DNA from 2 places in the Terribacillus sp. JSM ZJ617 genome. Region 1 is predicted to be linked to the other one. Evidence: riboswitches for the same ligand, from Rfam matches in the RefSeq annotation. Region 1 holds a riboswitch; the other holds the start of a gene.
What was found. A riboswitch is a leader RNA that binds a small molecule or an ion and turns the genes downstream of it on or off. The one in region 1 is predicted to bind glycine.
Positions count from the first base shown of each region.

Region 2: another riboswitch for glycine. It lies ahead of ACH6C1_RS01620 (amino acid permease); the one in region 1 lies ahead of gcvT (glycine cleavage system aminomethyltransferase GcvT).

Region 1 covers NZ_JBISEQ010000002.1:626,606-630,933, forward strand. The annotation lists gene gcvPB (aminomethyl-transferring glycine dehydrogenase subunit GcvPB) at 1-157, opposite strand, end outside; gene gcvPA (aminomethyl-transferring glycine dehydrogenase subunit GcvPA) at 141-1,499, opposite strand; gene gcvT (glycine cleavage system aminomethyltransferase GcvT) at 1,514-2,614, opposite strand; glycine riboswitch at 2,771-2,859, opposite strand; gene ACH6C1_RS09400 (DEAD/DEAH box helicase) at 3,055-4,328, shown strand, end outside.
Region 2 covers NZ_JBISEQ010000001.1:319,483-323,810, forward strand. The annotation lists gene ACH6C1_RS01600 (sensor histidine kinase) at 1-325, shown strand, start outside; gene ACH6C1_RS01605 (class I SAM-dependent methyltransferase) at 400-1,110, opposite strand; gene ACH6C1_RS01610 (DUF2268 domain-containing putative Zn-dependent protease) at 1,220-1,984, shown strand; gene ACH6C1_RS01615 (LSm family protein) at 2,122-2,415, opposite strand; glycine riboswitch at 2,678-2,756, shown strand; gene ACH6C1_RS01620 (amino acid permease) at 2,878-4,221, shown strand.

The DNA.
Region 1 (4,328 bases):
TCAATTCTGGAAGCGCTGCTGGTTCGCTTCGAATATATTCTGACTCGAAAACTTCTGAAAGATCCGTTTCCGGAACATCCAGCGGCGGCAAGCTGTATCCTGTCCTGCCTGCTTTCGTTTGTTCGAATAACAATGGGAAATCAGTATTGTTTTGCATGGACTGCAGCCACCTCTCTTACAAATGTATCAATCTGTTCTTTTGTGCGCTGCTCCGTCACAGCTACAAGTATGTGGTTCTTCAAACGATCATCAATCCGTCCCAAGTGATACCCCCCGATAAACCCTTGTGTAACCAGATGATCATTCAGTGCATCCGCATCATCTTCTACTTTAATTACCAATTCATTAAAGAAGGCACCTTGGAAGATGACTTGCAGCCCGTGTGCTTCAAGCTGCTTTTTCATATAAAGTGCTTTTTGGATATTCAAGTGAGCCATCTCAGCTACACCTTTTTTGCCTAGTGCACTCATGGCAACTGAAGAAGCCAAAGCATTCAATGCCTGATTGGAGCAAATATTCGATGTGGCCTTGTCCCGGCGGATATGCTGCTCACGTGCTTGGAGTGTCAGAACGAAACCACGTCTGCCTTCCTCATCTTTCGTCTGTCCGACAAGTCTTCCTGGCAGCTTGCGCATCAATTTCGCTGAGCTTGCGAAATAGCCGCAGTGAGGACCGCCGAACTGCGCCGGGATACCGAATACCTGTGTATCCCCAACAACGATATCTGCTCCGAAGCTGCCTGGCGGAGTCAAGAATCCTAAAGCCAACGGATTGCTGGAGACAACCATCATCGCTTTCGGCTGTGCATCTATGATTTTGCGAATAACAGCTAACGGTTCGACCTGTCCGAAGAAATTCGGATATTGCACGATGACACTAGCCGTATCCTCATCCACAGCTTCTTCCAGTGCTTCTAAATCGGTCAAGCCATCCTTATGAGGAACTGTGACAATTTCCAAATGCTGCCCTCTTCCATAAGAATCGATCACTTGTCGAGATTCCGGATGAACCGCTTCTGATACAATGATTTTCTTCTTCCGCGTATGGCCAGCGCTTAATGTCGCTGCTTCTGCAAGTGCAGTTCCGCCATCATACATGGAGCTATTCGCAACATCCATTCCAGTCAGCTCAGCAATCATCGTCTGGAACTCAAAGATTGCCTGCAGCTCTCCTTGGGAAATTTCAGGCTGATACGGCGTATAAGCTGTATAGAATTCAGATCTCGATATAACATGATCCACAATCGAAGGAATGTAATGATCGTACACACCAGCTCCAAGGAAGGAAGCATGTGTTTTCATCGTCACGTTACGACTTGCCAAAGCTGCCAGTTCAGCTTTCAATTCCCCTTCACTTTTCGGTTCCTTGATCTGAAGCGGTCCCTTCAAGCGAACTTCCTCGGGGATATCAGAGAACAGCTCCTCCGTGTCTTTCACGCCTATCGTTTGAAGCATTTCTTCTTTGTCTTGCTCTGTCATCGGTAAGTACCTGAAATCCATGCTGTATCCTCCCTCTATTTCCGTTTATAGAATGGTGTTGCAACTACCTTGGCTTGCAGCCGTTTCTTTCGTATCTGCACTTCCACCAGACTGCCTTCTTCGACAGCATCCGCTTGTACGAGTGCAAGGCCGATATAACTATCCAGTGTCGGTGACTTTGTTCCTGTCGTTACCTCACCGATTTGTTCGTCACCGCTGAAAATTGGATAACCATGGCGCGGTATCCCTTTTTCCTGCATTTCAATGCCGACGAGCTTCCGGTTCGCTCCGTTCTCTTTTTGCTTCTTCAAGGTCTCTTTTCCGATGAATTCGGCAGACTTATTCGTTTTCACTGCAAATCCAATTCCCGCCTCGATCGGCGTAATGTCCTTCGACAACTCATTCCCATACAGCGGCAGATTCGCTTCAAAGCGTAAGGTATCCCTTGCACCCAAACCAACTGGCTGAAGATTGTATGCTTGACCGTTTTCCAGCAAAAGCTCCCAGACAGCTTGCCCGCTTGCAGCCGGTCCGTAGATTTCAAAGCCATCTTCGCCAGTGTAGCCTGTGCGTGAGATTAGGAAATCTCCTTCCGCCCCTTCCAGATGCACTGGAAAAGCGAATCGGAAAAATGAAATTTCCGACAATTTTTCATCTGTCAGCTTCTGCAGTATTTGCTCTGCATGAGGTCCTTGCAGGGCAACTTGCATATAAGCATCTGATTGATCTTCGATACTGACACCATCTCGTTTATGAGAAAGCAGCCACTCCAAGTCCTTTGCTGTATTGCTGGCATTCACAACTAGCAGATAACGGTTCTCTTCCAGCATATAAACGATTAAATCGTCTACTGTTCCGCCATTTTCATAACACATGACACTGTATTGCGCTTTATTCGGAACGAGCAGTTCAATGTCATTTGTCAGGACAAACTGCAGAAAGTCTTTGCTAGCTGGTCCTTCAACCAGAATCTCACCCATATGGGAAACATCGAACAAACCGGCCGCCTGCCGCACTGCATGATGTTCTTCCTGGATGCTGCTGAAATGGACTGGCAGTTCCCATCCCCCGAAATCGATCGTCTTGCTGTTTGCCTCGTAAGCAGGATAAAGCGGGGTTCTTCTCAACTCACTCATCATCTTGCTCCTCTCTTATGTACCTCGCAACAAAAAACAGAGCCACCTCGAAAAAGCTTTGAGGGGCTCTGTCCATTTACCAGAAAGTTTCTTATCGTCCTTGGACCATAGTTGCTTCTTGGGTGGCTTCTACTACGGAAGCACTCTCCAGAGTTGCGTCGTGCTGGAGTTCTTTTGCCTGAGAGATTCACTCAATATTTGCTCCTTCGGCGCCGCTGTACAGCGGTCTCTCCTCCAACATTCACTCGCGGTTTATGAAATTGGAAAACGCGGGCATACTAACAGACAATCAACCTATAAAAAAGCAAAATCCAAACATTTTAATAAAAAATATTGATAATGTCTGGTTTCAGCCTCATTATAACATAACATTTTTACGATGTGTCTACCTTTTTAAGCTTTTTAAACGAAACTCCGAAGAATAAGGAGATGAAATCACAATGCAGGTGCATATAAAAGATGATAAACCTTTCCTCGACATGATGGATGATAAATTGCAGCAAGAAGGAGAAACAGCATCATGGGAGCATTTCAAGATGGCTTATACAGCGGCCAAGGAAACGAATATCGATACATTTACCGGGTTGGTTGCACCTGGCTATCTGCCGCATATGACCTTCCATCCCCATCAGCTGGAAGCAAGCCGGCGAGTTGTGGAAGAAATGAATGGACGCGCCATCCTGGCAGATGAAGTTGGTCTGGGGAAAACGATTGAAGCAGGTCTCGTATTGAAAGAATTAATGATACGAGGCTTGGTGAAAAAAGTACTTCTGCTCGTGCCGGCATCTTTAGTGAACCAATGGGTGAACGAATTGAACACAAAATTTCATATTCCGGCAGCCTCCCAGCGTAAGCAATATGTGTGGGAGCATTATGATGTGATCGTCTCCTCCATCGACTTGGCAAAGCGCTCCCCTCACCGGGAGATCATTTTGGAGCAGGACTATGATTTCGTGCTGATCGATGAGGCGCATAAACTGAAAAACAATAAGACAAGAAACTATGCGTTCATCCAATCGCTCAAAAAGAAATATTGCCTGCTGCTGACTGCAACGCCTGTCCAAAACAAGCTAAGTGATATTTACAATCTTGTATCCTTGCTAAAGCCTGGCTACCTTGGCAGCTACAAGCAATTCAAAGATACATATGGAGATGACCGAAGAGATGCAGAAGAGCATCATTACTTGAAGGAGCTTATCCGTAAAGTGATGGTCCGCAACCGACGGGAAGAAACGGGACTGCAATGGACAAAGCGGAAAGTGGAGACGATTTGGATTGATTTTACCGAACAAGAGCGACAGGTATATGAAAATATGCAAGACTCCACCAGTGCTGCAGCAACCTTTGCAAAAATAACCCTGCTCCGCGAGCTATGCAGCTCCAGGGAAGCGGCATATTTGTCCATGAAAAAGATGGTCGAGGAAAATCCGGAAACCGGTAATGTGTATTTGCCCGTTATGAAAGAGATTGAAAAGCTGCCGCAGCATAGCAAGGCACTGAAAGTGGTCGAGCTGATCAAGGCTGCTCCTCCAGGAGAAAAGTTCATCATCTTTACCGAATACCGGGCAACGCAATTTTACTTGCAGTGGACGCTGAAGCAGCACGACATATCCTCCGTTCCATTCCGAGGTGGGTTCAAGGCCGGTAAAAAGGATTGGATGCGCGAGCTGTTCGAAAAACACGCACAAGTACTGATTGCGACCGAAGCTGGCGG
Region 2 (4,328 bases), on a different contig from region 1:
AAATTTGATCAAAAATAGCGTGGAAGCAATGCCGGAAAACAGGACAGAAAAGAAGATAACAATCAGCACAGAGATTGATGATAGGAATATCATCATACACTTTATCGACACTGGGGTGGGTATACATCCTGAGAACTGGTTGAGTGTATTTGATCCCTTTATTTCGCTGGGAGATAAAGAGCAAGGAATGGGATTAGGTCTGGCGTTTGTGAAGAAGATGATGACTGAACACTTAGGGGATATAAGTATAGTCGACAGTTCATCGACTGGCACGCATTTCAAGCTTGAAATACCACAAGAAGGCATGCTGAATGGTGGTAAATAAAATCCTTGGATTCATGAAGCATTTGATAATATGAAAAAGGAAGCTCAACATTTAGCGTTGAGCTTCTTTTTGTTTCAACTACATCTGAATATGCGAAACCCCAACTTATCTTTATTTCGCTGCATGATTTCCTTGTGTTTTTCCAATATCTCTAACAATGCATCATCGATAGATTCTGATAGGGAGTAATCAGCAGCGTTCTGTTCATCAACCTGATCCAATGTTGGTTGGTATTTCGTTATATCAACTTGCTGAAATCCAGCTTTTCTAAAGGCTGTCAGCCATTCATCCTCCGTTAATAATTGTGGGAAGCGATAAAAATCCACAATAGAAGACCGTTCTTCTTCTGAAATTGTTTGCTCCAATACAGTTTCGATTGCGAATAATCTTCCGTTCGGCTTCAGCACTCTTTTGAGCTCACGAATAGCGGAGGCAACATTGGTAAAGGAAAGGACGGATTCGGAGAGGGCCATATCAAAATGCTTATCCGGGTAGGGGAGATTTTCAGTGTCTCCGTGTTTGGCTTCAATCGGTAGATTTAAACTTGAGAACCTTTGCTGGGCTTTCTCCACCATTATGCTGCTGTTGTCTAAGGCACTAACACTGGAGCCGAATTGCTGAGCTAGGTAAGCAGCAGTTTGCCCCGTGCCGCATCCTGCGTCCAGAAGTATTGTATCACTACTGATTTTCTCCTCATCCAAGATTTTCTTCGTTAATTGTAATCCGCCGGGATGGGCGCCACCCACTCCAAATAATGCGAGACAATCAAGATATGTGTAATTCAAACGTAACCCCTGCCTTTATATGACATCATTGCAATATGCTATGAATACAGAAAAGTTTTGTGCCAATAGTCTTCATACTGAATAAATTGGTGGTGTTAGGGGGGAGGAAATGAGCGTAATCAGAACGGATGAATGGCTGCTTGAAAATTATGAAGATCCACTCGCACTTTGCGAGAAGCTAACTGCACTTTTTGCTGACGCTTCTGCAGCTGAAATATATGATTACTTCATACGGCATGGCATGTACCGTCCGATAAGGAAAAAGCGTAAACAGCTGGATCAAAAGGTGTGGGAGATCGTGCGGCAGGACGAGGCATTTCTGCAAAAGGAGTGGGAAGGTCCGGATATACCTATCTATATCTTCCCTTCAGATGCCCGTAATAAATGGCTGCAAAAGCAATTGGGCGGTAAATCCGGTTTAGCATTCAAGGATAAGCTCTTTTTATTTTTATCACCAGAAAATACAGAAGAGGAGATAAAAGCAATATTCACGCATGAGTATAATCATGTTTGCCGACTGAATCGCTTTGATAAGAGCGAAGAGATGTACACTTTGCTGGATGCGATTGTATTAGAGGGGATAGCTGAAAATGCTGTTACGGAAAGATTGGGAGAGGAACTGACTGCCAGGTGGGCATCGTTTTATCCGGATAAGAAAATCGAGAAAATGTGGTCTGATTATATTGTTCCGAAGCAGGAGCTTTTGCCGAAGGATGATGAATATCAAGCTATTTTATTTGGTCATCGCAGGTATCCAAAGATGCTAGGGTATTGTGTTGGTTATCATGTAGTCAAAAATTATATGGAAAGATACAGCTTATCCAGTGAAGACTTGCTGTCTGTCGAAGCCAGTGTAATTGCCGGAGATATGTAAGGGTTTATGGAGCTTATGCTTACATATCCTGTGAGAACTCCGGAGACATGGACATGAAGAAAGCCCGGCTGCACCAATTCCAGGCTTTTTCATGCTGTCATACGGTAATCAAATTTATATGGAATACGGCTATATAGTCAGATCCAGAATAGAGAAAGCAAGGCTATTCCTGCGATGGCTCCAAAAGCTACTCCAAAACCAAAGCCAAAGCCGCGCCCAAAACCACCGCCATAACCGCCGCCATACCCATTTCCGTAGCCTCCGTAACCGAAGCCTCCTAGATTTCTGGAGCGGCCCATAGGCTGCAAATATACACGATCCCGGTCTACCCGCTGGATGATTCCTCTATGGACTTTTCCGTCATGGCAACGGATTTCAACAGCTTTACCGGTATACTTTTGGCATAATGAACGATATTGTCCAACTGACATATCTTCACCTCCATTATTTTAGGATACAGGGTATTATATGTCCTTGATAAAATATTGAAGGGTACAAGTATCTTAGGGGTTTAGCGGAATCTTGGTGAACAGCACATAAAATGCTGAAATGCTGGTGTTAGTAGAAATGACGAGCCCGGAGACGAAATTAGGATTTGACAAAAAATCTAACAAGGAATAGAATAATGACTATTCAACAGAATCTAAATAACTTAATAATAGAGCTATGAATGCTATGGATCACACTATAGCAGGAGCAGCTTCTGGAGAGACCGCCATTTGCGCGGCGCCGAAGGGTTCACAATCTCAGGCAAAAGGACAGAAGAGTATCGGATATGTATTTGTGTTGTGCTGCGCGCGTATGACCAATAGTATTTGTTATTCTTGTGATCAAGAGATTGGAGAGCCTCCAATCTCTTTTTTTATTGGGTTGAAATGAAGGAGGAGCTAGAGTTGGCACAACAAGAGTTAAAGAGGGACTTATCCAATAGACATGTACAGCTTATCGCTATTGGCGGTACGATTGGTACCGGATTATTTTTAGGATCTGGAAAAGCAATACAGCTGGCAGGTCCCTCTATCATCTTTGCTTATTTGATCGTAGGTATAGCGCTGTTTTTCGTGATGCGAGCACTAGGGGAACTGCTGTTATCGCAAGCAGGCTATCAATCTATTACAGACATTGCCGAAGACTATCTCGGACCTTGGGCATCGTTTTTGACGGGATGGACGTATTGGTTTTGCTGGATCATGACAGCGATGGCAGACGTAATAGCTGTCGGGGTGTATGTGAACTATTGGTTTGATATCCCGCAATGGATACCTGCACTTATCTGTGTAGTCGTTTTATTAGGGCTTAATCTATTAACGGTAAAGCTATTCGGGGAATTGGAGTTTTGGTTTGCCTTGATCAAGGTAGTGACGATTCTTGCGCTAATTGGAATAGGTATTTTTCTGTTGGTGATTGGATTCCAGACAGATGCAGGAACCGTATCGGTTACAAATTTGTGGGAGCATGGCGGACTGTTTCCAAATGGAATCTCCGGCTTCTTGCTAGCCTTCCAGATGGTAGTCTTTGCATATGTCGGAGTGGAACTGATTGGGGTATCAGCAGCCGAAACAGCCAACCCAGCTAAGAACATCCCATCTGCGATCAATAAGATACCATTACGAATTCTATTTTTCTATGTTGGAGCACTACTCGTTTTATTAATGATAAACCCATGGACAGAGCTGAATGCAGCAGAGAGTCCGTTCGTAAAAACATTTAGTTTGGTTGGTATCCCAATCGCTGCAGGTATCATCAATTTCGTCGTCTTAACATCCGCAGCATCAGCCGGGAATAGCGGCATGTTTTCCACAAGCCGCACCTTATATAATTTAAGCAAGCAAGACCAGGGGCCATCCCAGCTTGCTAAACTGAATAAAAAGCACGTCCCAGCGAATGCCTTATGGCTATCAGCGATTGTCGTATCAGTAGGAGCGCTCTTAAGCAAACTCATCCCAGAACAAGCCTTTGGAATTGTCACAAGCATTAGTGCTATCTGTTTTATCTGGGTTTGGAGCATCATTCTTATCTGTCATATTAAATATAAGAAAACACGTCCGAAATTGCAGAAGAAATCAACATTTAAGGCACCATTTACGCCGTTTGTGAACTATGCTGTGCTGGCGTTGTTTGCAGGGGTTCTTGTTATTATGTTGGTTGCTGATGAGACACGGCCCGCGTTGTTGCTGACGCCGGTGTGGTTTGTTTTGTTGTTTGGGTTGTATTGGGGGAGAGTAAATAAAGAATAAAAAAATTATATAGTAAGTAAAGTGAGAAATGATATCTAGCTGAATTAGTTTGATATCTAACAAACATAGATAGAATTACCAACCCAAGGATCGGTGATTCTATCTAA